Linked DNA regions of Pseudorhodoplanes sinuspersici. The protein of the gene in region 1 binds, or shares a complex with, the protein of each later gene. Links are inferred from orthologs where the notes say so. Each region holds a gene or a part of one and is shown on either strand. Other genes may lie near its edges. The genes, in order: uvrB and CAK95_RS14530.

The links.
Region 2: the proteins of uvrB (region 1) and CAK95_RS14530 are in contact, whole or in part, in a crystal structure (PDB 7EGT), measured with the Thermus thermophilus proteins. The link is inferred for Pseudorhodoplanes sinuspersici from one-to-one orthologs. Residues at the interface, in WP_096411307.1 of Thermus thermophilus: Glu23, Leu25, Arg26, Asp27, Gly28, Glu29, Arg30, Phe31, Arg55, Glu326, Asp327, Phe328, Glu379, Ser382, Gln383, His398, Gly400, Arg401; in WP_096412145.1 of Thermus thermophilus: His654, Arg656, Phe657, Gln666, Asp668, Glu669, Lys680, Arg681, Leu682, Ser683, Lys685, Tyr686, Ala687.

Annotation. Positions count from the first base shown.
Region 1 is NZ_CP021112.1:3,353,177-3,368,180, reverse strand. The notes cover bases 5,657-9,117. They hold uvrB (excinuclease ABC subunit UvrB), read right to left. Parts: upstream 8,782-9,117; coding sequence 5,857-8,781; downstream 5,657-5,856. Other genes in these bases: CAK95_RS16295 (acetyltransferase domain-containing protein), read right to left, coding at 8,825-9,117. Also shown: CAK95_RS16335 (ABC transporter ATP-binding protein), read left to right, coding at 1-1,171; CAK95_RS16330 (alpha/beta fold hydrolase), read left to right, coding at 1,303-2,115; CAK95_RS16325 (hypothetical protein), read left to right, coding at 2,403-2,654; CAK95_RS16320 (CorA family divalent cation transporter), read left to right, coding at 2,748-3,752; CAK95_RS16315 (ABC transporter substrate-binding protein), read left to right, coding at 3,846-4,592; CAK95_RS16310 (hypothetical protein), read left to right, coding at 4,759-5,049; CAK95_RS16305 (hypothetical protein), read right to left, coding at 5,113-5,652; more of CAK95_RS16295, read right to left, coding at 9,118-9,571; CAK95_RS16290 (winged helix-turn-helix transcriptional regulator), read right to left, coding at 9,642-10,010; CAK95_RS16285 (NAD(P)-dependent oxidoreductase), read left to right, coding at 10,139-11,023; CAK95_RS16280 (AraC family transcriptional regulator), read right to left, coding at 11,142-12,083; CAK95_RS16275 (carboxymuconolactone decarboxylase family protein), read left to right, coding at 12,254-12,742; CAK95_RS16270 (SDR family oxidoreductase), read left to right, coding at 12,770-13,501; CAK95_RS16265 (sensor domain-containing diguanylate cyclase), read left to right, coding at 13,663-15,004. UniProt on the Escherichia coli protein: The UvrABC repair system catalyzes the recognition and processing of DNA lesions. A damage recognition complex composed of 2 UvrA and 2 UvrB subunits scans DNA for abnormalities.
Region 2 is NZ_CP021112.1:3,003,545-3,018,373, forward strand. The notes cover bases 608-3,893. They hold CAK95_RS14530 (ATP-dependent helicase), read right to left. Parts: upstream 3,535-3,893; coding sequence 808-3,534; downstream 608-807. Other genes in these bases: CAK95_RS14525 (DUF29 domain-containing protein), read right to left, coding at 608-673; CAK95_RS14535 (dienelactone hydrolase family protein), read right to left, coding at 3,678-3,893. Outside these bases: CAK95_RS14520 (ParB N-terminal domain-containing protein), read right to left, coding at 1-71; more of CAK95_RS14525, read right to left, coding at 191-607; more of CAK95_RS14535, read right to left, coding at 3,894-4,409; CAK95_RS30480 (thioesterase family protein), read right to left, coding at 4,522-5,073; CAK95_RS14545 (FAD-binding oxidoreductase), read left to right, coding at 5,313-6,740; CAK95_RS14550 (AsmA family protein), read left to right, coding at 7,084-10,752; CAK95_RS14555 (ribbon-helix-helix domain-containing protein), read right to left, coding at 10,872-11,138; CAK95_RS30485 (DUF4169 family protein), read right to left, coding at 11,074-11,322; fumC (class II fumarate hydratase), read right to left, coding at 11,515-12,906; CAK95_RS14570 (SspB family protein), read right to left, coding at 13,033-13,563; CAK95_RS14580 (chromate transporter), read left to right, coding at 14,719-14,829. UniProt on the Escherichia coli protein: A helicase with DNA-dependent ATPase activity. Unwinds DNA duplexes with 3'-5' polarity. Translocates on single-stranded DNA with 3'-5' polarity. Initiates unwinding more efficiently from a nicked substrate than double-stranded DNA.

The DNA.
Region 1 (15,004 bases):
TACCTATACCAACATCCTGACGCTGAAGCTGTTTGCTCGCGCGCGCGAGGAAGACGCCTATGTGCGCAACTCGGTCGAAACGCATACCGGCCTCTTTCATGCATCGCTGCGGCTGAACACGATCTTCAGCTTCTGCCTGTCGACGCTCAACGCCATGATGGTGACGGCGGTCGCAGGTCTTTCGATCTATCTGTGGACGAAAGGCTCGGTGCAGATCGGCACTGTTGCGATGGCTTTGCCGCTCGCCTGGCAGATCGTCAACATGGCCGGCTGGGTCGCCTACCAGATCACCGACATCTTCGAGAATATCGGTGTCGTGCAGGAAGGCATGCGAGCCATTGCGAGGCCGCTCGGTCTGCCTGACAAGCCGGGCGCTGCGGAATTGAAGGTCACGCGCGGCGAAATCAAGTTCGACGAGATCCGCTTCGGCTATGGCAGCGAAAAGGGCCTGATCGACAATCTCTCGCTCGACGTGAAGCCCGGTGAGAAGATCGGACTGGTCGGACGCTCCGGCGCCGGCAAATCGACGCTGGTCAATCTGCTGCTGCGCTTCTTCGAACTGGAGAGCGGCCGCATCCTGATCGACGGGCAGGATATTTCGCAAGTGACGCAGGAATCGCTGCGCACGCAGATCTCAGTGGTGACGCAGGACACCTCGCTGCTGCATCGCTCGATCCGCGACAATATTCGTTACGGTCTGCCATCCGCCAGCGACGACGCCGTGGTCGAGGCGGCGAAGCTCGCGCACGCGCATGACTTCATCGCCAATCTCGAAGATTGGAAAAACCGGCGCGGCTATGACGCACAGGTTGGCGAACGCGGCGTGAAGCTGTCGGGCGGGCAGCGCCAGCGCATCGCCATTGCTCGCGTCATCCTGAAGAATGCACCGATTCTCGTGCTGGATGAGGCAACCTCCGCGCTCGATTCCGAGGTGGAAGCTGCGATCCAGTCGAGTCTCGACGAGTTGATGAAAGGCAAGACGGTGATCGCCATCGCGCACCGGCTCTCCACCATTGCCCGCATGGACCGGCTCGTCATCCTCGACAAGGGCCGCGTCGTCGAGCAAGGCACCCATGACGAATTGCTCGCGGCCGACGGCCATTACGCCGCGCTGTGGCGGCGGCAATCCGGCGGGTTCATCGACGCACCGGGCCTGCAGGCAGCGGAATAAGATACCGCTTTCTTTGATGCGAGCTGACCCACAGCTTGCATCCCCGAAGATGCCTGCTCGCCCCTCGACTCAAGATGCAGTAGTGTCCTGAATAATCACTGTTGCGACCAAAAAACGATCGGGGGAGAAACGTGACAACATCCAAGCGCGAAGCAACACGACGCAACATCATCGCCGGCGCAGGAGTTGCCGCTGCCGGCATCGTGACGGGCGCAACAACGGCTCAAGCGCAGACCACAGGCAAGACGTTCGTCCTCGTGCACGGCGCCTGGCATGGCGGCTGGTGCTGGCGACGCGTCGCTGATCTTCTCGAGAAGAAGGGCCATAAAGTTTACGCTCCGACGCTCACTGGGCTGTGCGATCGTTCTCACCTTCTGGACAGCAAGACCAATCTCAGCACGCATATCACCGATGTTGCCAATCTGATCGCCTGGGAAGGCCTGAAAGATGTCGTCCTCGTCGGACATTCCTACGGCGGCTTTGTGATCTCCGGCGTCGCTGAGAAAGCCCAGCCGGCGATTTCCTCCATCGTGTATCTGGACGCTTTCCTGCCCGATAACGGCGAAGCGCTGATCGATGTCGTCCGGGGCTCAAAACTCTATGATGTTATTCAAGGCACTATTCAGAAAGGCGATCTCACAATGGCCGCACCGAAAGCGGCACTGTTCCAGGTCAATGAAAAGGACCGAGCCTGGGTCGACGAGAAATGCACGCCGCAGCCGACGGCAACTTTGTCCGAAAAGGTTGCCTTGACTGGAGCGCGCGATCGCATTGCCAAGCGCGCTTATGTTCGCGCTAAGGGCTACGCGTCTCCGGGTTTCGATCGCGCGCAGGCCAAGGCACAGGCGGCATCTGGATTTCGTGTCTATGAGATGCCCTGCGGACACGACGCGATGGTGGACATGCCTGATCGTTTGACCGACATTCTGCTTGAAGTGGCATAGTCGGCCGATCTCACCGACGGCTCCTGGCAGGCGATCGACAATCGCTGGGTTGGGCGTTAACGCACTTATGACAGGGGCGAATGCCCCGCATGAACCGCACCCCGGCGGGGTTGCGACAATCTGTTCCTTTGCGCATATATAGGCTGTTCGAGTTTCGCGACTGCCGCCCTCGGGCAATCCAGACACAAACCGGACGTCACGCGGACCGCCTTCAGGGCGCGTGTACCGCTATTGCAGAGGCCCCTGTTTTCAGGCCAACGCGCCCTGCGCAGGAACGGAGAACAAGAATGGCGAGAAAACCGACCAAGCGCACCGAATTCGTGCTGTTCGACGTGATCTATGAGGACGGCAGCCAGCGTTCCAATCGCCGTGTGCCGGGCGATGCCCTTGGAGGTCTCGACGGCGACGAACCCGCTCGCGCCATTATTGAACAGCAGGACCGCGAGATCGCGGAAAAGTCCGGGCAGATCCCGCTCCAGATCAAGTCCATCCAGCGTGCCGGCGCAAAAGTCCCCGAAAAAGAGTGGAAGCGGCGCTAATACGGCGCAACTGTCCCGCCCTGTCGCAAAACTGTCATATGAAAAATCTAGCCAGCGCCCACCCCACGAAACGATACCCGCGGAGCGCTGCGCATGAACCGGCTCGAAACAGCCCTGACAGAAGGCGCACCCGCAGCCGGCATCCTTGCCGCCTATCATTTCAATGCCGACGGTGAGGCCAAGCGGATTGCGCCGGAGGACGTCGACAGCGCCATCGCCACACGTGATGGCTGGTTCTGGATCCATCTCGCACGCGCCGACAATCGTTGCCGGAACTGGGTCGAGAACCACGCCCCTCTCAGCGAAATCGTCTGTGAAATCCTTCTGGGCGATGAGGAGCATCAGCGCCTCGAAGTTTACGGCCGCGAGATCGTCGGCGTCATTCCCGACCTGCAACTGGAATTCGACCACCCCACCGAAGAACTGAGCCGGTTGCGGTTCGGCATGACCGATCGTCTGCTGGTGACCATGCGCCGCGTGCCGCTACGTTCCGTCGAAAACGTCCGCCACGCGATCAGCGCCGGCACGATGTTCACCGCCCCGATCGAATTGATCGATTCCATCGTCGACCATTTCGCCGATGTCATCGGCCAATTGTCCGAACGCATCGGCAACGATCTCGATATCGTCGAAGAGCGGATGTGGCACGGCACGCGCGGTGACGAGACCCAGCGCATCGCCCGCGCCCGCAATCAGTCCGTGCGCATTCACCGGCAATTGTCGCAGATGCGCGGATTGTTTCACCGGCTCGAACATCGCGTCGCCGGTCCCTTGCCGGAATTGTCTGCGCCGGTGCAGTCGCTGGCGCAGAAGATCGATGCCTTCGACCACGCGGTCGCGGATATTCACGATCGCGCGCGACTGCTGCAGGAAGAGATGGCCGGCCGCATGGCCGAGCTGACCAACCGCCGCCTGCTCACCTTGTCGCTGCTCACCGCGGCGATTCTGCCGCCGACATTGGTCACCGGTTTCTTCGGCATGAATACCAAGGATCTACCATTCTTGGAGACGCCCGGGGGTACCTGGTATGCCTTCGCCATTGCGGCTGCGGCCGGCGCTTTCACCTATTGGGCGCTGCAGCGGCTACGGGCGTTCTGATCGCATCGACATGGGACAGTTGCTGCTTTGCGCGACGCTTGCCATAGGTAGCTCCGCCAAATCCGCTTTCGCGCAACCTGAAGAGGCCTCCCCGTGTCCGCTGATGTGCTCAAAGATCTCGCTCCCACCGGCAAGCTGCGCGCCGCCATGAATTACGGCAATGGCGTGCTGGTCCAGCGCGGCACGACCGATCAGGACCCGAAAGGCGTCGCACCCGATCTCGCACGCGAACTCGGCAAGCGTCTCAATGTGCCGGTCACCTTTGTCGGCTTCGATGGCGCCGGCGCGGTGTTCGACGCTTTGAACGTGCCGTCCGACGATCCGAAGGCCTGGGATGTCGCGTTCCTCGCCATCGAGCCGGTGCGCGCCGCCGAGATCGCCTTCACTGCGCCCTATGTGCTGATCGAAGGCACCTACATGGTGATGAAGGATTCGCCGCTGAAGACTGTTGGCGATGTCGATCGCCCCGGCCATCGCATCTCGGTCGGGCCGAAATCCGCCTACGATTTGTTTCTGACCCGCACGCTGAAACACGCCGAGCTCGTGCGCGCCGATGTCGGCGGCGGCGAAGCGATGGTGCAGCTTTTCCTGAAACACAATCTCGATGCCGCCGCGGGCGTGCGCCAGCCGCTGGAGGCCTATGCCAAGACCGATCCGAATGTGCGGGTGATGAACGACCGCTTCATGGAAATCCGCCAGGCCATGGGCACGCATCAGGGACGCGATGCCGGCGCAGCTTACATCAAAGCCTTTGTCGAGGAGATGAAAGCAGCGGGCTTTGTCGCCGATGCGTTAGCGCGCAGCGGCCAGAAGGCGACAGTGGCTCCGGCGGAGGAGTAACCTTTCTTCACCCTCCCCACTGAAGTCGCGTACACGCTTCCTGCCGCCCATGTCTCGCCGCAACAATGAATAGTCGTTCAAAACCAATGACATAATTCGTGAAGGCAGGTGCGAACCTCCCCAGCCCGCCCTGCGTTGGCCCCCCAGGACAGCAAGGAGGATCGTGATGAAGACACTTCTGTTTGGTGTTGCGGCGGCTGGTGCTCTGTTGGTGGCGGCGCCGGCGAGCGCGCAGGTTTATTTCGGTGCTGACCCCGGCGGCGTCGGCGTGCAGGTTGGCCCGATCGGTGCCGGTGTCGGCCCGCGATATTGGGACGACTGGCGTTATCGCGATGGGCCTTACCGCAGAGCCTATCGGGACTCTTACGCCTATGGCGGCGATTGCCGCACCATCCGCTCGCGCACCACGACGCCGGGCGGCCGCGTGATCGTTAAGACACGGCGCGTGTGTGACTAAGCGTAACGACTATTCTTGACATAAAGCGGCCTCGCGCAAGCGGGGCCGCAAGCTGTTCGCACATTAACGCCCGCCGTTGTTCACCAAAACTTTCCATCCGCCCTTTCCGGCACAATCCCGCGTCTCGCGCCAATACATCAGTGACGGGTTCGGCGGCGTGCCGTTGAGATGCCAGCGCGCCTCGCTGCGGCAGATCCGGCTTTCCGGATCGACGAAAAGCTGGCTGACGATGCGCGCCTTCGCATCCCAGCGGATGTTGGACAATTCCTCGGCCGCCTCGCCCTTGCGCGGCGGCTGCGGAAAGCGCAGCAGCGTTGCCCCCTCACCGCTTTCGTTCCTCGCAAACACAAGCGCCTGAATATAGTTGGCATTGTTGCCGGGACAGACCCACGCAAAGACGAAGCCGCCGGCAAACGGCCGGCGCGTGATGCTCTCCGGCTCCGTGCCACACGTCACCTGCGCGGTGACGGCGGGCGGAATGTCTTTCCGGTCGATGATGGCGGTGTCGCCGGATTGCGCGTGCGCCGGAGCGGCGATCCCGAGCAGCAGAAGGAATGAGAATGCGGTTCGCAAGGCCATGTGTTGAATCATGGATGACATCATTCAAATCTCAAACGGCTAAAAATCACGAACAGCCAAAATCCAAAAAGCCATGCATCATTGCCCCCTCACTGTGCGGGTTGCGACTTTACGCGTGACGCAAGGGGAATATTCGCCTGTTGATCTTACCCATAAACGATCTGCTGTGATCGGCAATACCCGGGCATGACGGTGGAGATATTGCGTTTCGCTGAAGCGCGTTGCCGCTTATTTCTTCTTGAACTTCTTGCTCGTCCACCCGCCGCGCTGACCCGGCTTGCCGAGTGATGAGCGCCGGCCCGTCTTGTCGCGGCGCGCATCGTCGGACGAGCCCTCGCGGAATGGAATGGATTCGGTCCCCGGCCCCATGGTGTCGAGATCGGGGAAATGCGGCGCCTCGCGCATCGGGCGCTGGCCTTTCTTGCCCGAGCGATCCGGCAGCACCTCGTGATAGGAGGCGACGCCCATTTCATCGAGGGTGGGTTTGTGGGGGCGGCTCACGTTCACCCCACCCCGTCCACCGTCGCCCTTGCGGGCTTTGGCGGACGACCCTCCCCCTCCAGGGGAGGGTAAGCGTTTCGTCGTCGGATTGTCGGTCACCGCAAGCTCGGTGGCGCGCAAACGCTTGATCTCGTCGCGCAGGCGCGCGGCCTCTTCGAAATCGAGATCGCTCGCTGCCTCGCGCATGCGATGCTCGAGATCGGCCAGCACCGCTTCGAAATTGTGGCCGATGGTCGCCGCCTCGCCGGTCATGCCCGTGGCGCCGGTTTCCACCAGCACGTGATCGCGCTCGTATACGCTGTCGAGAATGTCGGCGATGTTGCGCTTTACCGAGGCCGGCGTGATGCCGTGCTCGGCATTGTAGGCCTGCTGCTTCTCTCTCCGGCGGCTGGTCTCCGCCATCGCTCGCTCCATCGAGCCGGTGACGTGATCGGCATAGAGGATCACGCGGCCGTCGACGTTGCGCGCAGCACGGCCGATGGTCTGGATCAGCGACGTTTCACTGCGCAGGAAACCTTCCTTGTCGGCATCGAGGATCGCCACCAGCGCGCATTCGGGAATGTCGAGACCCTCGCGCAACAGGTTGATGCCGACCAGCGCATCGAACGCGCCGAGCCGCAGGTCGCGGATGATCTCGATGCGCTCGATGGTGTCGATGTCCGAATGCATGTAGCGCACGCGGATGCCCTGCTCGTGCAGATATTCGGTCAGGTCCTCGGCCATGCGCTTGGTCAGCACGGTGATCAGCGAGCGATAGCCCTTGGCGGCAACGGCGCGCACTTCGCCGACGAGATCGTCGACCTGCGTGCGCGCGGGACGAATGTCGACCGGCGGATCGATCAGGCCGGTCGGACGAATGACCTGCTCGGCGAATACGCCGCCGGATTGCTCCAGCTCCCATCCCGCCGGCGTCGCCGACACCGCGACCGTCTGCGGCCGCATCGCATCCCATTCCTCGAACCGCAGCGGCCGGTTGTCCATGCAGGATGGCAAGCGGAAGCCATATTCGGCCAGTGTTGCCTTACGGCGGAAGTCGCCGCGGAACATGGCGCCGATCTGCGGCACCGTGACATGGCTTTCATCGAGGAAGACCAGCGCATTGTCCGGCACATATTCGAACAGCGTGGGCGGCGGCTCGCCGGGTTTACGCCCGGTGAGATAGCGCGAGTAATTCTCGATGCCGGCACAGGAGCCGGTCGCTTCCATCATCTCCAGATCGAAGATGGTGCGCTGCTCCAGCCGCTGCGCTTCAAGAAGACGCCCGGCGGAGGTGAGCTGATCGAGCCGCCATTTCAGTTCCGCCTTAATCGAATTCATCGCCTGGATCAGCGTCGGCCGCGGCGTGACATAGTGCGAGTTGGCGTAGATCTTGACGAATTTCAGCTCATCGCTCTCGCGGCCGGTGAGCGGATCGAATTCGGCGATCTTCTCGATCTCGTCGCCAAACAGCGACACACGCCAGGCGCGGTCTTCATAATGCGCCGGGAAAATTTCGATGGTGTCGCCGCGCACGCGGAAGGTGCCGCGCGAGAAATCGGGCGTGCGCTTGTATTGCAGAGCGACGAGATCGGCGATCAGCTGGCGCTGTTCGATGCGGCCGCCCTTTTTCAGCGAGAAGGTCATCGCCGAATAGGTTTCCACCGAACCGATACCGTAGATGCACGACACCGATGCGACGATGATCACGTCATCGCGTTCGAGCAAGGCGCGCGTCGCCGAGTGGCGCATACGGTCGATCTGCTCGTTGATCGACGAGTCTTTCTCGATGTAAGTGTCTGTGCGCGGGATATAGGCTTCCGGCTGATAGTAATCGTAATAGGAAACGAAATACTCGACGGCATTGTCCGGAAAGAAGCTCTTGAACTCGCCATAGAGCTGGGCCGCCAGCGTCTTGTTCGGCGCCAGGATCAGCGCCGGGCGCTGCGTCGCCTCGATCACCTTGGCCATCGTATAGGTCTTGCCGGAGCCGGTGACGCCGAGCAGCACCTGCGTGCGCTCATGGCGGTTCGCGCCCTCGACCAGTTCCTTGATCGCGGTCGGCTGGTCGCCCTTCGGCTCCATCTCGCTTTTGATCTCGAGCCGCAGGCCGCCTTCCGACTTTTCCGGCCGCGGCGGACGATGCGGCGTCCAGGTCTGCGCGTTGAATTCTGCGCGGCCCTCGCGCAGCAGATGTTCCAGCGCCTCATTGCTGGCGGCGGCGCCGGTGACACCGCGGCCGAGATCCACAACATCGTCATTTTTCTCGCGCCGCTGGCCGACGCTGGAGCCGGGCAGCGGCGCGTCATCGTCGGTTTCGAGACCGAGTTCCCGCGCCAGCACCGGATCGATGCCCGCGACCGGCGGCGCGTCATAGGGCGCGCGCGCGACATAGCCGGATTGCGGCTTCTCCTTGAACCCGCCCGGCGCCGAGGTGCGCGCCGTGTGCTCCGCGGCGCGGTCGGCGCGGCGCTCGAAGGAATTGTCCGGCGGCGGCTGCAAATTCAGGCTCTTGCCGGTGCCGGACCCCATGCCGGCGCGGCCTTTGGAAATGGCCGGATTCAGCAGGTCATCGAGCGCGGGATCATGTTTCGGCGCGTCCGGCCGGTGCGCCTTGGAACGGGTCGGGCGCGCGTAATCCTTGGGCTTTTTCGGCTTGTCGGGCGATTTCGGCATGCCCCGCAATATGGGTGGAGTCGCGTGGCGAGAAAAGGGCCGTTCAGCCCGCTGCTGCCAATTGCGACACACCAAACAAGACCCCCATCAGGATCGGCTGATGCAGCAGATAGATCAGCAAACTGTGCCGGCCGGCCAGGGCGAGCACGCGCCCCGCAACATCGACAGGCTGCCAGTGCGCCCAGACCGCCTTCGTCGCATAAGGCGCAAGGATGCGCGCGACGGCGATGCCGATCAGCATGAAGCCGAACCACGGAAACAGCGGATTATAGTCGTTCGACGGCGGCGCCTCGGTACCAAGACCGAGCCATAGGAGGATCGGCGCATTCAATAGCGGCGTCGCAAAGAGCGGACCGATCAGCACGACGATCGCTGCGAGAATAATCACAGGCAGCGGTGCACGCAGGAAGGCGAGCCCGATCACGCTCGACAGCGCGATGCAATGCAGAATGCCGAACCAGATGATAGCGTCCGGATCGACGAAATACGAAATGATCGTGACCAGCATCGCGGCCGCAACGAGGTAGCCGATACGCCACCAGAAATTGCGCCAATGCATGCCGTTGTGATGCGCCAGATAAAGGCTGATGCCAGCAACGGCGAGAAAGCTCGCCGGAATGGTGCGCACGAAGGCGATCCAGCCCCAGTGTTCCGACACTGCGACATAGGCAAGCCCGAACAATTCCAGATCGAAGAAGGAATGATAGACGACCATTGCCGCGATCGCGACGCCACGCAGGACGTCGAGCAAGGCAATGCGCAAATGCGATGTGGCGGGATGAATGAGCATGCCGGACCGGGCAAAAGAAACGCCCAACTCTAACACTGAAAGCGGCCCGTGTCGCCGCCACAGGACACCGTCAGGCGGCTGGCCGGCTTAGGTCGGCCTGGACCGCTTGTTGCCGTTGCGCCATATGACGCTCGTGTTCCTTGCCCCACTTTGAGAGAACACACACAGCATCATTCAAGGTCTTGCCGAACGCCGTCACGGAATATTCGACCCGCTGCACGGCGCCCGGAAAGACCGTGCGCTCGATCAGGTCGTCGGTTTCCATCTCGCGCAATTGTTGCGTCAGAACTTTTTCGCTGACGCCCGGCAGCAGCCGCCGTAATTCGCCGAAACGGCGCGGCGCGAGATTTACCTCCCAGAGAATCATCGTCTTCCACTTGCCGCCAATGGCGTTGAGTGCGGCGGCAAATCCGCACTCGTCGTGCTGAAGCTTTTTCATTCCGGCGCTCCTTACCTGCAGGTGCGTGGTTACAACAGAGTGCGTAATTTACGCCCTTTCACTCCTAATATATCAGCCGGCAACTCAATCGGAAGTGCGCGTCGAGCGCCGCAATCGGAGTTGCAACAATGCAAGAGACCCGTAAAGAGATTTGTGTCGTCGGCGCTGGCCGCATGGGGTCGGCCCTTGTGCGGGCCTTTCTGAAACGGGGATATCCAACATCGGTTTGGAACCGGACGGCGGCGAAATCCGAGCCTCTCGTTGCGTTGGGAGCAAGAACGTCCGGCTCGCTCGAAACCGCCATCGCGCCATGCGATATCATCGTTGTCAACGTCATCGACTATGCGGCAGCCGATGAACTCCTGCGGTCGCCCTCGATCGAAGCCGCGCTGAAGTCGAAACTCATCGTGCAGCTCACCTCGGGCTCGCCGCAACAGGCGCGCGACAGCGGAGCATGGGCTGGCCGGCACGGCATCGGCTATCTCGATGGCGCGATCATGGCGACACCCAACTTCATTGGCGAACCCGAAGGCACGGTCCTGTATTCAGGTCCGCACGCGAACTTTGATCAGAACAAGGAGCTCTTTCTTGCGCTTGGCGGCAACGCCTTGCATGTCGGCGAAGATTTCGGTCATGCTTCGGCTCTCGATGTTGCGCTGCTGACGCAAATGTGGGGCACGTTGTTCGGCACGCTGCAAGCGATCGCGGTGAGCGTGGCGGAAGGCATAGACCTGAAAACCTATGACAAATATCGGCCGACCTTCAGACCAACCGTCGAGGGTGCGGTGGATGACCTCCTGGCCCGCGCGCGAGACGGCCGTTATCGAGGCGACGAGAATACGCTGGCATCACTGGCCGCGCATCACGGCGCATTCCAGCATCTGCTCGACGTGACGCGGGATCGCGGCCTGAATCCGGCTTTGCCGCATGCCCTCGACGGCCTGTTCAAGGCCGCCATCGCCAAGGGACATCTCCACGACGATTTTGCAGCGCTGGTGCCACTCATGCGCTGACGCGCGCCGTAGCCTCTTGAGCCTTTCCGGCTTTGACGGAATCAAAGCCGGGACTCTAGCTTATTGTTTTAACGCGTTTTCTTTACGCGAACCGATATCCACTTCGCTCGAAAACGCTCTAAAGCAGCGTTCCCGCCAGCATCCCCGGTGTTTCACGCAACCGCGCCACATCACGCGCCGGCGGCGCGCCGAACAGCCGCCGGTACTCGCGGCTGAATTGTGAAGGGCTGTCATAGCCGACCTCATGCCCGGCCGCGGCAGCATCGAGCGACAGGCCGACCATCAGGCGGCGCGCTTCCTGCAGACGCAACTGCTTTTGATATTGCAACGGAGTCATGGCCGTCACGGTCTTGAAGTGATCGTGCAATGCCGATGCACTCATGCGTGCCTCGGCAGCGATCTGCTCGATGCTGAAAGACTCGCGGAAGTTCTTTTTGATCCAATCAATGGCGCGATTGATCTGCTGCAGCTTGCCGTCGGCGCGTGCGATCTGACGCAGACGCGCGCCCTGCGGCGTGTGCAGCAGGCGATAAAGGATTTCGCGCTCTGCCAGTGGCGCAAGCATACCAATATCGCGGGGCGTCGCCAGCAAGCGCACCAGACGGATGGCGGCATCGAGCAATTCCAGCGTCACCACATCGAGCTGCAGGCTCGATTGCGGCAGCTGATCGGTGGCATCGTCCGCGCCGGCATCGAGGATCAAGGCGCTCAGCACCACCGGATCGAGATCGAGCCGAAGACACAGATAGGGCCGTGACGGGGACGCCTCAATCACCTGGCCGATGATCGGCACATCCACAGACACGACGAGATAGTGTGCCGGGTCGTAGTCGTAGATCGTGTCGCCGAGCATCACCTGCTTGCGGCCTTGGGCGACGATGCACAAAGCCGGCTCGTGCAGCGCATGCAGCGGCTCGGTCGGCTGCGAGCAGCGGATCAGCACGAGACGCGGAATGGCGGTCGGCTGAATCCCGTCAGCGCCGGAGAATCGATCAATCAGCGCCGCGAGCTCTCCGGCCTCCGCCATATCGCGATCGTGCGAATTGTGCGCCAAACCCATGAAACTTCTCCGGAATTCCTGCGGCAAGAATAGACCGGATTGTTGAGGTCTGAAACCCCGGCGGCTATCTTCTGGAGGATCAGGCAATAAACGGCGAGCAATGGTCTACCGCCTCGGGCGCCTCATCGCCCATCGTCCGTCCATCGATGCTCCCGTTCGAGGACGACGACATGAAAGCAATCCCCTTGATGATGACGATAGCCGCCCGCACAGGTTTTGGGCTGCTCTCAGCGCTGGCGATCGTTCCAGCGGCCATCGGCCAGCCGGCTGATCCGCGCGCAGAGCGTGGCCTGCAGGTCATCACGACACTCAGCGACGGAGCCGGCCAGCCGGTTCTCGACGCCCTCAGGCGCGACATGCCGGCTTTCGGCGATGCGGTTCTGACATATGCATTGGGCGATGTCTTCGGCAGCGATGCACTCGACATCCGCACGCGTCAGCTTGCCGTGGTCGCCGCCTTCGCCGCGCAAGGCAACCTGCCCTACCTGAAGATCCATGCCGGTTACGCGCTCAACAACGGGGTGAAGCCGCAGGAGCTGCTCGACATTGCGCTGGTGACCACCGTCACCGCCGGCTTTCCACGCGCCATCGATGCCGCACAGGCGCTGCGCGAGGTGTTCGCACAGCGCGGCATCGCCCTGCCCCTCGCCAAGAACTGACATCCCGCTCAAAAAAGGACTCTCAACATGTCTATCACAGGAAAAGTCATCGCCATCACCGGCGCCAGCAGCGGCATTGGTGAAGCAACCGCACGACTATTGGCTCAGAAAGGCGCCCATGTCGTCATGGGTGCGCGCCGCACGGACCGGCTCAATGCGCTTGCGAAAGAGATCAAAGCCGCCGGCGGATCGGCCCGCAGCCAAGCGCTCGACGTGATATCGCGCGACGACATGGAAGCCTTCATCGCCTTTGCCGAGAAAGAGTTCGGCCGCATCGACGTGGTGGTGAACAATGCCGGCGTGATGCCGCTATCACCCATGGATGCGCTAAAGGTCGAGGAGTGGGAACGCATGCTCGACGTCAATATCCGCGGCGTTCTCTACGGCATCGCCGCAGGCCTGCCGCGCTTCAAGCGGCAAGGCGCCGGACAGTTCGTCAATGTGTCCTCTATCGGCGGTCACTATGTGGTCCCGACCGCGGCCGTCTATTGCGCCACCAAATTCGCGGTGCGAGCGATCTCGGATGGCCTGCGGCAGGAAAACCGCGATATCCGCGTCGCCGTCATCTCCCCCGGCGTCACGGAATCCGAACTCGGCACCGACATCACCGACGCCTCGGCGCGCGCGATGATGGACGACTATCGCAAGATCGCGATCGGTCCTGACGCCATCGCCCGGGCGGTCGCCTTTGCGGTGGAACAGCCGGACGATGTCGACGTGAACGAGATCGTCGTGCGCCCGACGGCGAGCCCGAATTAAAGGCTGGAACGCTTCCATTCCCTTCCAAAAATTTCGCTTGTGGGCGGGGTCCGGGCCGGTCCCGCCCATAAAAAGCTGTTCGGGGAGGTGCAATATCACCCTTTGATAACGGGAATCACCTATAGTGGCCGTTATTAGCGCTCTTTCACCGCGCGGCTTCTATGACACATTCCGATTCTAACGATGCTGCCGCATTTAGCGGCGCCCTCAACAATGACGCCGAGATGTTCGACCTGGCTCCGGTCTCACTCTGGCTGGAGGATTACAGCGCACTCAAAGCCCTGTTCGCACAATGGCGGGCGGATGGCGTGACCAATCTGCGGGCGTATTTCGCAGCCGACCCAGCCCGAGTGAAGGAGTGTTCGGCCTGCATCCGCGTGCTGAAGATCAATCGCAAGACGCTGACCCTGTACGGCGCAAACGACCTCGATCACCTCGTCGCCCATCTCGGCTCCGTGTTTCGCGACGACATGCTGGCCACGCATATCGAGGAACTGGTGCAGCTTTGGGAAGGCAAGAGCGCCTTCTCCAGCAACACCGTCAATTATACGCTGTCCGGCCAGCGGCTCGACATTCAGCTCCATGGCCAGGTGCTCCCCGGTTACGAGGAAAATTGGGAGCGCGTGCTGGTCTCGATCGAGGATGTCACGGAACGCGAGAATGCCCGGCGCAGGCTGAGCGTGAGCGAAGGCTATGCGCTCGGTCTGTTCGCCCATTCGCCGGTCTCGCTCTGGGTCGAGGATTTCAGCCAGGTCAAGAAGCTGCTCGATGAGATCCGCGAACGCGGCATTACCGATTTCCGGGTTTTCACCGACGTGCATCCGGAATTCGTCGTCCGCTGCATGAGCGAGATCAAGGTGCTGGATGTCAACCAGCGCACGCTGGACCTGTTCGGCGCCGCCAACAAGGCGGCCTTGCTGCGGGCGTTACGCGATGTGTTCCGCGACGACATGGAGCATCACTTCCGCGAACAGCTCATCGATCTGTGGGACGGCAAGCTGTTCCAGTTGCGCGAAGTGGTGAATTACGCGCTCGACGGCACCAAGCTGAATCTCCTGCTGCAATTCTCGGTGCTGCCGGGCCGCGAGAAAGACTGGTCGCTGGTCCAGGTGGCGCTGACCGACATCACAGCGCGCAAGAAGGCGGAGGCCTATCTCGAATATCTCGGCACGCATGACGTGCTGACCAAGCTGTTCAACCGCTCCTTCTATGTCGACGAACTGAACCGGCTGGAGCGCAAGGGACCGCATCCGATCACCATCATCATGGCGGACCTGAACGGCCTGAAGGCCGCCAATGACGAACTCGGTCATGCCGCCGGCGATCAGTTGTTGCGGCGGGCCGGCGAAGTGTTGAATTCCGCCATCGAAAGGCCGGCGCATGCCGCCCGCATCGGCGGCGACGAATTCGCGATCCTGTTGCCGGAAACCGACGAGGAAGGCGGCGCGGCGATGATCCAGTCGATCTGCGATCTGATCGCGATCAACAACACCTTCTATCCCG
Region 2 (14,829 bases), 350 kb from region 1 along the record:
GGCTCCAGCGTCGCGCGCCGCTTCACCGGCACGTAGATGTTCGCAATCTCGAAGGGCTCGCGTTTCAACATGAGGCGGGAGGGTAGCAGGTTTTAGGGGGGAAGGGATGGAGTTTTGAGATGCTGCGCTAAGCGAGAGGAACCAGGATGGGCTCTTCTCAAGAGGCATCGCTGCAATGACCATCCGAAGATCAACGGTCGAAGGTGCGGTTCATCGCTTCGTCAAAAGCATATGGGCAGGTCTGCGGAAACTTGGCGACGTCGAATTCAGTCTCTTTCGCAGCAGCCAATCGCGCGCGGCGATAGGCACGGGCGAGAGCTTCATCAATTCTTGGCTTGAGGCCGGGATTGTCGTCGAGCACATCCTGTACCGCAAGGCGCTGATCCCTGATCGATAACTCCCAGCTTCGCGAGCGCCGCTCGGGTTGATGATCCCATTTCAGCATGTGCAGCAGGAGGACGCGCAGCGCGCTCTCCAGCTTGTTGAATTGCTCCCGCCCCAAGCTCTCGATCTCCTCGGCGAGATTGTCGCGATCGATCGCCGACCAGCGTTCCTCGCGCACAAAACGCGCCTGCTCCATCAGCCAGGAATAGAAATCATGCTCGTACTTCGCGCGCACGGGATCAGTGGGCGGGACGAGGCCGATGTCGTTGTCCTTGTCGCGTGCAGCCATGAGCAGAGCTCCTGGGTTCTATACTACGTCATTCCGCGGTGTGAGCAACGTCTGCGAACCCGAAACCCATATACGCCGGTTGTGGATGTGGATTCCGGGCTCGCCGCTTTGCGGCGCCCCGGAATGACAACGCCTCACACCCTCTCCACAAAACTATCCACCACGCGCTTTTCGCCGGCCTTGTCGAAAAGGATGGTCAGCTTATTGCCATCCACGGCCACGACGTTGCCGTTGCCGAACTTGATGTGAAACACGCGATCGCCGGTCTTGAAGTGAGATGACACGCCGGTCGATTTGGCGATGAGTTCGCCTTCGATGGTGAGCGGTTCTCGGCGCGCGGCGAAGCGGCCTTTGGCAGTGCCGGTGGCGCGCGAGGAATGGGAGCCCTGGCGTGTGACCCCCTCCCGGCCGGCAAAGCCGGCCGACCTCCCCCTTTCAGGGGGAGGAGAAGAAAGATCATCGCTGTCATCCGAAAAGCGGCCTTCGCTTTCGTATTCGGAGCCTTCGTCACCGAAGCCATCGAACTCATCGTCGCGCTGGCGCTTCTGTGCGCGCTGCCAGCCGGGTGTTGAATAGCTCGAGCCCGAAGGCTTGAAGGAATCAAAGCGCGAGGCCGCGAACCCGCCGCCGCCATAGCCACCCATGCCGGTGAAGCCGCCTTTCGCCTCCGTCACCTCCACATGCGCTTCCGGCAATTCGTCGAGGAAGCGCGAGGGGATGGTCGAATTCCACATGCCATGCATGCGGCGGTTGGTGGCGAAGTAAAGCTTGGCGCGTTTGCGCGCGCGGGTGATGCCGACATGAGCGAGCCGCCGTTCTTCCTCGAGGCCGGCGCGGCCGCTCTCGTCAAGCGAGCGTTGATGCGGAAACAGGCCTTCTTCCCAGCCCGGCAGGAATACGGTGTCGAATTCCAGCCCCTTGGCGGAATGCAGCGTCATGATGCTGACGGCGTCCATCGGCTCGCCGTTGTCGCGGTCCATCACCAGCGCAATGTGTTCGAGGAAGCCGTTGAGGTTCTCGAAATCCTGCATGGAGCGCACAAGCTCCTTCAGGTTTTCGAGCCGGCCGGCGGCGTCGGCGGAACGGTCCTTCTGCCACATCTCGGTGTAGCCGCTCTCGTCGAGCACGATTTCGGCCAGCTCGGTATGCGGTAGCGCTTCGCTCTGCGTGCGCCAGCGATCGAACGAGGTCATGAGATCGCGAAGCGAGCCGCGCGGCTTTGGCTTAAGTTCATCGGTTCCAATGATGGCATGCGCAGCTTCGGTGAGCGGGATGCGGCGCGCACGGGCATGGTCGTGCAAGAGCTTCACCGTCGCGTCGCCAAGGCCACGGCGCGGCACATTGACGATGCGTTCGAAGGCGAGATCGTCGGCCGGCTGGTTGATCACGCGCAGGTAGGCGAGCGCATCGCGGATTTCCGCGCGCTCATAGAAGCGCGGGCCGCCGATCACGCGATAGGGCAGGCCGAGCGTGACGAAGCGGTCTTCGAATTCGCGCATCTGGAACGAAGCGCGGACCAGAATGGCGATCTGGTCGAGATTGTGCTTGGCGCGCTGGAGCTGTTCGATCTCCTCGCCGATCGCGCGTGCTTCCTCTTCCGAATCCCAGGCGCCGGTGACGGTGACCTTCTCGCCCGGCACGTCCTCGGTGTGCAGCGTCTTGCCGAGCCGCCCCTCGTTATGAGCGATGAGATGCGACGCGGCGGCGAGAATGTGGCCGGTGGACCGGTAATTGCGTTCGAGGCGGATCACGCGCGCGCCGGGGAAGTCCTTCTCGAAGCGCAGAATGTTATCCACCTCCGCTCCGCGCCAGCCATAGATCGACTGGTCGTCGTCGCCGACGCAGCAGATGTTGCGGGGCGCGCGTTGTGGCATCTCGGCCTCGCCCTTCGAGACGCGCGGCTCGCCGCGCTCCTCAGGGTGAGGGTCGGAGAGTTGAGGCATTCGCAAATCTTGCCCCTCATCCTGAGGAGCATCGCCAACGGGGTCGCGCGAAGCGCGACCCGATAGATTTGGCGATGCGTCTCGAAGGACGAGGCCTGGTTGCTGCGAAGACAGCGGCTGCCCGAGCAACCTCAGCCACAGATACTGCGCGACGTTCGTGTCCTGATATTCGTCGACGAGGATGTAGCGGAAGCGCCGCTGATAATCGCGCAGCACATCCGGGTTCTCCCGGAACAGCCGCAGCTGCTCGAGCAGGAGATCGCCGAAGTCGCAGGCGTTCAGCGTCTTCAGCCGGTCCTGATAGGCAGCGTAGAGCTCCTTGCCCTTGCCGCCCGCGAACGCCATCGCCTCGCCGGCGGGAACCTGCGCCGGCGTCAGTCCTCGGTTCTTCCAGCCGTCGAGGATTCCGGCGAACACGCGGGCTGGCCATCTTTTTTCGTCGATATTCGCCGCTTCCAGGAGCTGTTTGATCAGCCGGATCTGGTCATCGACATCGAGGATCGAGAAATTGCTTTTAAGGCCGACCAGCTCGGAATGCCGGCGCAGAATCTTGACGCCGATGGCATGGAAAGTGCCGAGCCAGGGCATGCCCTCGACCACCTGGCCGACCATCTCGCCGATGCGGTGCTTCATCTCGCGCGCGGCCTTGTTGGTGAAGGTCACCGCGAGGATTTGCGAGGGATAGGCTTTTCCGAGGTTGAGGATATGGGCGATGCGGGTGGTGAGAACGCGCGTCTTGCCGGTTCCCGCGCCCGCCAGCACCAGCACCGGCCCGTCGAGGGTTTCCACCGCCAGCCGCTGTTCGGGGTTCAGCGCCTCCAGATAGGCGAAGTTGCTCGGGCCACGGACGGCCTGCATCGCGCGCGCGGCGATGCCGCCGGAGGACTGGATTTGCGGTTTTTGTGCTTGATCTGCCATGCGAATCTCAACGCCCAACATGGCATCGCAAGCGCCAAAACGGGAGGGGTTCGGGCTGCTTTACCGGCCGCCCCCTCGTTCCTTGGGCCGAATATTGGTGATATTCGGCCGCTATCGGCGTTGTTCCCCAGCTTTTTGCGCGGTCACAACTTTTTGGCGAAGGCATCCTGGATGAAATCATCCAGCATCCGGTAGGCTTGGTGCGCGGCCCCGGCGTTGTATTCTGCCACCCCCGGCATATCGGCTTCTTCCTCGGTGAAGGAATGGAGGCGGCCGCCGAAATCGAGGATCTGCCAGTTGGCGCCGGCGCCATCGAGCTCCGTTTCCAGCGCATCGCGATCGGCCTTGCCGGAGACCGGGTCCTTGGTGCCATGCAGGACGAAGATCGCAGCTTTGATGTCGCCCTTCTTGGCCGGCATCGTGGTGGCGAGATCGCCATGCAACGAGACGGCCGCGTCCAGCTCGGCGCCGCTGCGGGCGAGCTCCAGCACATTGCCGCCGCCGAAGCAGAAACCGACCGCGGCCTTCTTCGATGAATCGCCGATGCCGCGCTTCTCGGCCTCCGCGATCAGGGTCTGCAGCGCCGCATTGACGCGGGCGCGGCCCTCGACCCGATCCTGACGCACCTTGGTCATCCACTCGGTGGCTTCCGCCGGCCCCTCGCAGGTCTTGCCCTCACCATACATGCAGGCGACGAAGGCGATGTATTTGTCGCCTGCCATTTTTGCGGCGCGGTCGATGATGGTCTCGGTCACGCCGAGCCAGTTCGGCATGACCAGCAAAAGCGGACGTTTGCCGCTGACCTTCTCGTTCCAGACCAGCGCACCGTTTCCGGTGACGCCGCCGGCTTGATATTGAATTCGTTCAACAGTCACCGCATTCCTCCCAACTCACTATTGGCCCTAAGTCACGTTCCTAGTCACAAGCATGCCACCGATCCAACCTATGCCGGATCAGTGTCGCGCGCGCTACGGACCGTTTGGTGTTTCAATCATACTGGAGCGGCATGGGCCGAGAGAAAATTTGGCGCTCACGCCTTCTCCGGCATCGCGATGCGCCGGCCGACAGCTTCGGGCCGTGGCAGACGGGCGTGCGACTTCCGCACTTCGCCCAAGCGCTTTGCGACGTCCGGCGGGAAAGGCGCGGTCTTTTTTGCAGACATGTCGATATGCAGCGACAGGTTCTCCGACGTCGCCGAAACCCAACCCTCGGTCGCGTGGAAAAGCTGCTGAAAGAAGTGCATCCGCTTCGTATCGAAATCGGCAACTGGAACGTCACCCGCACGGGCGCGCCCTCCTGCAATTCGCGCAGATAGCGGATATGGACTTCGGCGGTGAAGAAGGAATGCTTGCGCTCCTGCAGATAACGCTGCCCCAGCCCTGCAAGATTGTAGAGTTCGTCGAGGCCGCGATCGAACAGCACATTGTAATAGGCCATGTTCAGGTGGCCGTTGAAATCAATCCAGGCCGGCTCGACGGTCATCACCGACGAGACGAAGGGAGCAAAGAAAACCGGTTCGAAATCTGCGCGATCGAGCATGCTTGATTGTGTCGGGGTGGGCTGCGCGTGTAAATCGATAATCCGTAAAATGGCAGCAATTTACTCAATCTCGTGCCTTTTCTGCGACCTCGATGCGGAGCGCAGAGCGACATGAGCTTGGCGTGGAGTTACCGGTTGAGGGGAGCTTTTTAAGACCCGGGCGATCTCCGGAAAACCCGATTCCACTTTTTGGAAATCATGGATTAGTTTGGCGGCGTATCTGCAAAGGAACCTGCTCGATGGCGTTTGCGGCCGAAGCGAAAACGACCTCCATCCCGGCGCGCGATCCGCGCGCGACTGCAGCCGCCATCGCGGAACTCGCAGCCCATTTCGGTAACCGGCTCGTCACCTCGCAGGCGGTCCGCGAGCAGCATGGCAATACAATGACCTGGATCGACAACCAGGCGCCGGATGCGGTGGTTTTCCCGCAGGAGACCGCTGACGTGCAGGCGGCGGTCCGGATCTGCGCGAAGCATGGGGTGCCGGTCATCCCCTTCGGAGCTGGAACCTCGCTCGAGGGCCAGATCAATGCGCCACAGGGCGGGGTCAGCATCGATTTCCGCGACATGAACCGGATTCTCGCCGTGCATACAGAGGATCTGGATTGCGTGATCGAGCCCGGCGTGACCCGCAAGCTGCTGAACGAGCACCTGCGGGACCAAGGCCTGTTTTTTCCGATTGATCCGGGCGCCGATGCCTCGCTCGGCGGCATGGCCGCGACCCGCGCATCCGGCACCAATGCGGTGCGTTACGGCACCATGAAAGACAACGTGCTGTCGCTGAAGGTCGTCAAGGCTGACGGCGAGATCATGACCACGGCGACCCGCGCGCGGAAATCGTCGTCCGGCTATGACCTGACGCGACTGATGGTCGGTTCGGAAGGCACCCTCGGCGTGATTACGGAAATCACGCTCAAATTACACGGCATTCCGGAGGCAATTTCCGCAGGAATCTGCCCGTTTCCGTCGGTTGAGGCCGCCTGTAACGCGACCATTCTCACCATTCAGTCCGGCATTCCGATCGCCCGCATCGAACTCCTGGACGAGGTCCAGGTGAAGGCCAGCAACGCCTATTCCAAGCTGAGTCTGCCGGAGACGCCGCTGCTGCTGGTGGAATTTCACGGCACCGAAACCGGGGTTGCCGAGCAGTCCCAGCGTTTTGGTGAGATCGCGGAGGAGCTTGGCGGCGGCCCGTTCGAATGGGCGACCAAGGCAGAGGACCGGACGCGCCTTTGGCAGGCCCGCCATGACGGCTATTTCGCTGCATGTTCGTTGCGGCCGGGAGCAAAATCGCTCGCGACCGATGTCTGTGTGCCGATTTCCCGTCTCGCCGAATGCGTGACCGAGACCCAGCGCGACGTACAGGAGGCAAAGCTGGTGGCGCCGATCGTCGGTCACGTCGGCGACGGCAATTTCCATGTGGCGCTGATGGTCGAGCCGTCAGACCCTGTCGAGATGAAAGCGGTCAAGATTTTCCTCGAACGTTTGACGGAGCGGGCACTGCGTATGGGGGGAACCTGCACCGGCGAGCACGGGGTCGGACAGGGGAAAATGAAGTATCTTCTGGCCGAGCATGGCGCGCCGGCCCTCGCGGCCATGAAGGCCATCAAGCTTGCGCTCGATCCGCAAAACATCATGAATCCCAGCAAGATGCTGCCGCCGGACTGACGCTGCCGCCTAGTTTTCCACTTGGCCTAAACCATAGATTTGCCGTCAAAAGGCGCTAGTCACTACAATCTATCGTGACGGGCGAGGCAGCCTACGCTCGCACTGATTTGACATTTCTTGCAGGGCAGAGCGGGTAGGTTCGTCTATCAAGGCGGGCCAGACGGATTTTGATGGGCTAGTGCGGTTTTTTTGACGTTCCGATTACCCTCGCGATCATCTCTTTCATCGGAACGTCAGAGACAAAACCGCACTAGAATCAAAAGTTGCTAGTGTCCTTTTGTCTCCAACGCTTCGTTCAAGAGGCCGTGGCAAAGGGATACGAAGCGTCGGAGACAGGACACTAGTGCAAACGACGTTGCTCAGCTTGGCGATTGCCCTGATCGTGGCACTGCTTGCAGCGCTGCTTGGTCCGTATTTCATCGACTGGAATACCCATCGCGCAACATTCGAGGAACAGGCCAGCCAGGCTGTTGGCCTGCCGGTTCGCGTCACCGGCCCGATGGATGTGCGGCTGTTGCCTGCGCCCCGCCTCGTTCTCTCTGGCGTCGAGATCGGCAAGCCGGACGACCCGCAGGCTGTGCGTGCCAAGGCGCTTGCCATCGAGTTCGCTCTGACGCCGCTCTTTTCGGGCAAGCTGCGCGCCGTGGAGATGCGGCTGATCGGTCCGGAGGTGAAGGTCTCGCTCGCGGAGGATGGACGCGCGACGTTCCCGACGGCGCTTGGCGGTGTGAGCACTCAGACCTTGTCGATCGACAAGCTGAATATTGAAGATGCGAGCGTGGAGTTGTCGGACGCCGCGAGTGGCACACATGCGACCTTGAGCAAGTTGTGGTTCAACGGCGAAGTGCGGGCGCTACCGGGGCCGATCCGCGGCGAGGGAGCATTCGTTCTGAATGGCGGGCTTTACAGCTATCGCGTATCGACCGGACGGCCGGAGGCCAATGGATCGCGGGTCCGCTTCAGTATCGATCCAAGCGACCGTCCGGTGACCGCCGATGTGGACGGTCAGTTCACCGCGGACGGAGGAGCACCGCGTTTCGAGGGGCAGGCGACGCTGGCGCGGCGTATTGTTTCCGGCAAGGGAGACAAAGGCGTTCCTGATCCATGGCGTGTTACGGCGCGCGTGAAAGCGAATGCAGCGAATGCGTTGTTCGAACAGGTCGAGTTTCAATATGGTCCGGACGATCGTGCTCTGAAACTGGCCGGGACGGCAGAAGCGAAATTCGGCCGACGGCCTCGGCTCGACGTTGTCCTGTCCGCACGCCAGCTTGATGCCGATAAATTGCTGGTGGCGACAAGCGGCGCGAACTTGCCGCCGCGTGCGGCGCTTGCCGCCGTGCTGTCGGCGGCTGGAGAGATCGCGCCGCCGCCGCTTCCGACCCAGATCGGTTTCGGTATCGATGTGGTGACGCTGGGCGGCGCGGCCCTGCAGAATGTGCGCGGCGATATCGAACTCGGTGGGCACGCAGCGATCTTGAGCGGCTTCGAGGCGCGCGGGCCCGGCTTCACGCAATTGCAGGCCAGCGGACAGATCCAGACCGACGGTGACCGGCTATCGTTCACAGGGCCGGTGGAAGTGACGTCAGCCGATCCGCGTATATTCGGCGACTGGCTGGAAGGCAGGGCCATCGCTGCCTTGCCGTCGCGATCCGTTCGCCTGCGCGGCGACGTCACTCTGGGGACGGGCAAGATCGCGATCGAGCGCATGCAGGCGGAGCTCGATCGCAAGGCCTTCGACGGCGGCTTTTCCTATGCCAAGGCCAGTGCTGGCGAACGCAGCCGGCTCGATCTGACCCTGCGCGCCGATGAGCTCGATCTCGATGCGCTGATGCAATTCGCCGGTTCGGCCAAGGCGCTGGCCGACATGGAACGGCCGGATGACGTGGCGCTGTCGCTGGCCCTGGGACGGCTGCGATTTGCCGGCGTCGATGCCGGCAAGACCGATGTCAAACTGGCGCTGAATGCCGCTGGATTGAACGTCGAACGATTCTCGATCGGTGATCTCGGCGGACTGTCCATCGACGGCGAGGGACGTATCGATCTCAAGGCGCAAGCGCCGCGAGGCGGCCTCTCCTTCAATCTCGGCATGCGCGATCCTGCCGCGTTTGTCGCGCTCGCCAGTCGTTTGTCGCCGGGCCTCGGCGCATCCTTTGAAAGGGCCGTTGCTGCGACTGCTCCGGCGAAACTGTCCGGGACCATTGCCGTCGAGCCATCAGGGAATGCAGGGGCCAGCCAGGCGAATATCGCAATCAACGGTGCACTGGGCGCAGCTCAGCTCAATCTGAAAACGTCGCTGACCGGCCAATGGAAGGACCCCGGCAAGGCAGACATTGCACTTGATGCCTCGCTCGATGCGAACGACGTCAATACCCTGGTGACGCTCGCAGCCGCAGAAAAATGGATTTCAGTGCCGCGGCAACCCGGCACTTATACCCTCTCGCTTCGCGGCAAGCGCGATGGCGACATGCGGATCGATACCCGCATCGCGGCCGCCAATCTCGACGCGCGGGCTAATGGTACGATCCGCCCCTTTACGAGCGATGGCAAAAGCGCCGCACTCAATATCGCCATCGGCAAGGCCGATGTCATGTTCAACCGCAAGGCGATCCCGGTTGTTCTGCGCACCAGCCTGAAGACCGATGCGTTCCGCGCCCGTCTCGATAACATCAATGCGACGATTGCCGGGACCGTGTTGCGTGGACAGCTTGGCCTGTCCTTCGGCGACGATGTGCCGGTGATCGACGGCGAGCTGAAAACGGGTGCGATCGACGTCGGCGCATTCTTCGCGGCAGCCACCGGCCTCGATGCGGCGAAGACTGCGAACGAGCGATGGAGCGCCTCGCCATTTGTGCTGCCCGCGCTGCCGGCATTGGCGGGGGAAGTGAAAGTGGAAGCCGCGCGGGCGGCGCTGTTGCCGTCGTTCACGGCGTCGAAGCTGCAAGCCATGCTCCGCTTCTCGCCGACCCGGATCAAGGCGGAGTCCATCGAGGCGGATCTCCTGGGCGGGCGCGGCACCGCAGAAGTGACGTTGCGGCGCAGCGCCGACGGCATCGGCATGCAGGGCCGCGTGGCGATCAAGGGGGCCGATGCGGCCCAGCTTTTATTTTCTGAAGGGCATGCTTCTCCGCTCAGTGGCCGCGCCACGCTCGATATGCAGTTTGAAGGTGGTGGGTTGTCGCCGCGGGCCATCGTCGGCTCGCTGAACGGATCCGGTATGCTGACGCTGGAGAAAGCGCGTGTGGCATCGCTCGATCCGGGCGCATTCTCGACCGTGACCCGCAGTGTCGATCAGGGCCTGCCGCTGGATGCGCAACGTGTTCGCGGCGTGGTAACACGCTCGCTCGATGCAGGCTCGCTGGCCATCGCCAGCGCCGAGGCCTCATTGGCGATGGCCAGCGGTATTGTGCGGATAGAGACATTCGCGGCCAGCGCCGAGCCCGTCGAGCTTGCGGTGACGGGGTCCTACAATCTGCTCGATGCGCGGATCGATACGCGCCTCGCGTTAACGGGTGCGGCCGTTGCCGGCGCGCCAATGCGTCCCGAACTTGTGGTCGCTCTTCGCGGTCCGGCATCGGCGCCGGAACGGACCGTCGATGTTTCTATGCTAACCGGATGGCTCGCGCTGCGCTCTGTCGATCGGCAGACGAAACGGCTCGAAGCGATCGAGCAGGGGCGGCCGGCAGAGGCGGCCCTGCAAACACAAGACGACAAGGCTGCTTTGGATAAGGAAGCGTCGGGAGAACCGACATTGCCGGAGCTGGCGCCCGTCTTGCCGCGGCCCCGACCTGCCGCGCCGCAGCAACCGCATGTCGCAGCGCCCAGTCAGCAGCCGCATGTCGAGCCGTTGCCGGCGCCGGTGGAAATCAGGCCGGCGGCAGGCGAGCGTCGCCGGGTTCCGCAGCGTGTCGAAGGCCCGCCGCGCGCCAATCCATTTCCGCAGCCGTTGGGAAATCCATTCCCTCAGCCTTTGGGAAGCCCGCCAGCGGCGGATTCGCCATCGCTGTTCCGTTGAGACGGACGCAATAACCACAACCTGCGAAACCGCAGTTTCGAAGGTTGTCTGTCACCTCTATTTTCGAAACAGCCGCATCGCGATCCTGGACCGCGCAGGTCCAGGATCAATGGCCGACGTTATGGGATGCTACGCATTCCGTCACTGTGTCCGTTCCTGTCCCTGTCCCCCGACAGCGAACGGTAGTGATCCAGTACGAACAGCCGGATTGCAGAAGACAGGTTGCCGTGCCGGCGTTGTGAATCGATATTCGCGACCATGTCTGAAAGGGTCATATTGCGCTCGTCGGCGATTTCCTTCAGTCCCTTCCAGAAGGCATCTTCAAGACTCACACTCGTCTTGTGCCCCGCGATCACGATTGATCGTTTCACGACCGGCGACTTCATTGGCCTCTCCGAATCCAAGCCGGTGCCCGTCGAGAATGTTTGAAGACTTGTCACGTTGCGCCCCTTCCGTTTTGCGCTCCGTCTTTGATCGACCGTGGATCAGTCGACGTGCTGCAGCACTATCCGCTTCGCGCTGCCGCTCGCGTTTCTTCCTCTCCAACCGAAGATTAAAGACGTTGCCCATTTAGACTCAGCGGTAGCCCGTTAAACAAACCCCCAACGGGCCCCCACGATTAATCAGCACATACCGACCGTTGATTGTGCCATTAGCGTGGCGGGGCCAAGGCGGAATTGTTCTCGGTTAAAAAATGCAGTTGCCATCCCCTTACCGGGGGGATCCAAAAGCACGGTATGATCGCAGGGCAGGCGCCAACAATCAGTGCGGGCGCACCATTTTTTCCGGCCGCACAAGCTTGTCGAACTGGTCGGCGGTAACAAAGCCGCCCTTGACCGCCTCTTCCTTCAGGGTCGTGCCATTCTGGTGCGCCAGCTTGGCGATCTTGGCGGCATTATCGTAGCCGATGGTCGGTGCCAGGGCCGTCACCAGCATCAGCGAGCGCCCCATCAGCTCGTGGATGCGCTTCTCGTCGGCGCGGATGCCGATCACGCAATTATCGGTAAAAGAGCGCGCTGCATCGGCCAAAAGGCGAATCGATTGCATCATCGAAAACGCAATAACCGGCTTGTAGACGTTCAGCTCGAAATGCCCCTGGCTGGCTGCCATGGTGATGGTGGTGTGGTTGCCGAACACCTGGCAGCACACCATCGTCAGGGCCTCCGCCTGGGTCGGGTTGACCTTGCCGGGCATGATCGAGGAGCCGGGTTCGTTCTCCGGCAGGATGAGTTCCCCGAGCCCCGAGCGTGGTCCCGATCCCAACAGGCGGATATCGTTGGCGATCTTGAACAGGCCGGTGGCCATCGCATTCAGGGCGCCATGCACGAAAACATAGGAGTCATGCGTTGCCAGCGCTTCGAATTTGTTCTGTGCACTGACGAAGGGCAGCTTGGTGATGGCCGCGACATGCTGCGCGAACAGTTTTGCGAATCGCGGCTTTGAGTTGAGCCCCGTCCCCACCGCGGTACCGCCCTGAGCGAGTGGATACAGTTCCTTCGTCGCCTGCTTGATGCGCGAGATGCCAAACTTGAGCTGGGCCGCGTAGCCTGAAAATTCCTGGCCAAGGGTCAGCGGCGTTGCGTCCTGCGTATGCGTGCGGCCGATCTTCACGATTTTCGCGAAGGCCTTTTCCTTCGCTTGCAGCGCTTCGTGCAGATGCTCAAGCGACGGTATCAGGACGTTGGTGATCTCCAGCACGGCGGCGATATGCATAGCCGTCGGAAAGCTGTCGTTCGACGACTGGCTCATATTGACCTGGTCGTTCGGATGCACCGGCGTCTTGCTGCCGCGCGGTGCGCCGAGCTTCTCGTTAGCCCGGTTGGCGATGACCTCGTTGAGATTCATGTTGGTCTGGGTGCCGGACCCGGTCTGCCACACGACCAGCGGGAAATGATCGGCGAGTTTGCCGTCGATGACGTCCTGCGCCGCAGCGACGATGGCTTTGCCGCGTTTGGCGTCGAGCGATTCCAATTCCATGTTGGTTTGCGCGGCCGCACGTTTGACGATGCCGAAGGCACGGATCAATTCCGCCGGCATGCGGTCACCGCCGATGCGGAAATTCTCGAGGGAGCGCTGCGTCTGCGCGCCCCAATAGCGATCGTCGGCAACCTCAATGGGGCCGAAGCTGTCGGTCTCTGTGCGTGTTTTGGTCATGCGCAATTGTAACGCGGCAAGCGTCACGCGCGGAAGCGGCCAGATTTGGAATTGATGGAAAGGATTAGTTTTTGCTTTTGCGCATGATCTTGTCGGAAAATCGGTCCCCACTTTTCCGGATCAGGCTCATTTCTTTCGGAAGCGATCGAGCCGCACCACCTCGCCGGACGGCTTGTCGCCCGAGGGTTCGTCATCCGAAGGCTTGTCGGTCTCGGCCGCAGCAGGAATGGGTGTCACTGACGATTGGCCTTCGGCGCTTTCCGGTTTCTCCGACGGCATGTCGGCATTGTCCTGCTCGACCTCGATGGTCTCGAACTGCAGGCCGAATTGCACCGAGGGATCAAAGAAGCTTTTGATCGCCGTGAACGGGATGGCCAGCTTTTCGGGAATGCCGCTGAACGACAGGCCGACTTCGAAGCCGGTGTCGGTCACCTTTAGATCCCAGAACTGATATTGCAGGATGATCGTCATCTCCTGCGGAAATTGTTCGCGCAGCCGCTGCGACATCCGAACCCCTTCGTCGCCGGTGCGGAAGGTGATCGAGAAATGATGTTCGCCGGGCAAGCCGCTCTTGGCGGCGTCCGTCAGCACGCGGCGCACGAGGCCGCGCAGCGCGTCCTGGGCCAGGAGATCGTAGCGGATATGGTCGATGGCCATCTTTTTTCGTCGTCAGATTCGGCGTCATGGTACTCCGCCTGTCCGCCCGCGTCAGCAGAAGCGCCAAGGAAGCCGGGGACAAGTTGGGAGAAGTGGAGGCTTCTGTTGCCAGGTGCCTCCGAACCCCGCCTGACGGAGCTTAACCCATCAGGGCTTTAGGCTTGGTCTTTCAAACCGCTTACGCGGCCTGAGCAACCGGAGCATAGTTGTCGTTGGCAACTATACGATTGGCCCGATATCGGCGGTACCATGCCGAGCGAAAGAACAACTTTTACGCCCTCGTCGATCCTGTTTCGCCCCCGCCAAAGCCCGTTTTTCACGGCGGACTTTGGTGGAGGCGCCGGGTACTGCCCCCGGGTCCGAAAGGTTTATTATGAGGCCCGTTTATCGCCATAGCCGGCTTGCGCCGGCACTGAGGAATATAAGTGCGCACGCCCGGTGAGGGAAGGGCAATCGCGGTTTCCGGCATGATGGCGTCGATATCTCAGGATGAAGTGGAGCAGACGCGCGAAAGCCGCCCCATTTTTTTGCCGGCGCGGGCGCGCCCGTCTTCCAGACCGCCGCTCGGAACCCTTCGAAGAGAAGGGCGCGCGGAACGCCGGGCTCTCAGCCTGCCCGCGGCCCCATGCGCGATGTGAGTAAAGCGCATGAGATTGGTAGCACCACGAACCGCCGAAAAGCTTCGGCGTTCCGCGCGCGGTGTTTGAGGCTTGCTCTGCGACAACCCCGGAGGACAGACACCGTGGACCGGACGACACCGGGCGGCTCTTCTTGTTATCCTCCGCTGGTGACCCACGGCCGGTGAGCCGGATCATCGCAGCTTGGGCCTCCGCATCGCGCGATACGTCCTTCGCGCCACACGGCCACCGCATCCCGCCCCGCGTCTCACGACGCTCATGAAACGCCCCTTCAGCGGGACGGGATTCAAGGATTTAAATCCTAGATCGACGAAAATGTCAAGTGGAATTTTTGCTGCCGTTATCGCGGCAAAAGTATCTCCGTTGCCCCCGCGAAAGCGAGGCCATAACCACGGTTGCTTTAACGCACAGTCGAACACGACCTCGCTCGAAAAAAGCTCCGGTCCAGCAAAAAAGCATCGCGCCTGTTCTGACATCGCGGGACGGGACCTGCGCCTCTTGCGCTAAACCAAAACGCATGTCGAATACGCAGACCGACCCGGTAACGCCCACCATCACCCATCTCGATCTGACCCTGTCCGAACTCTTTCTCGGCTTCGCGAAGATTTCCGTGTCCGGCTTCGGCTTC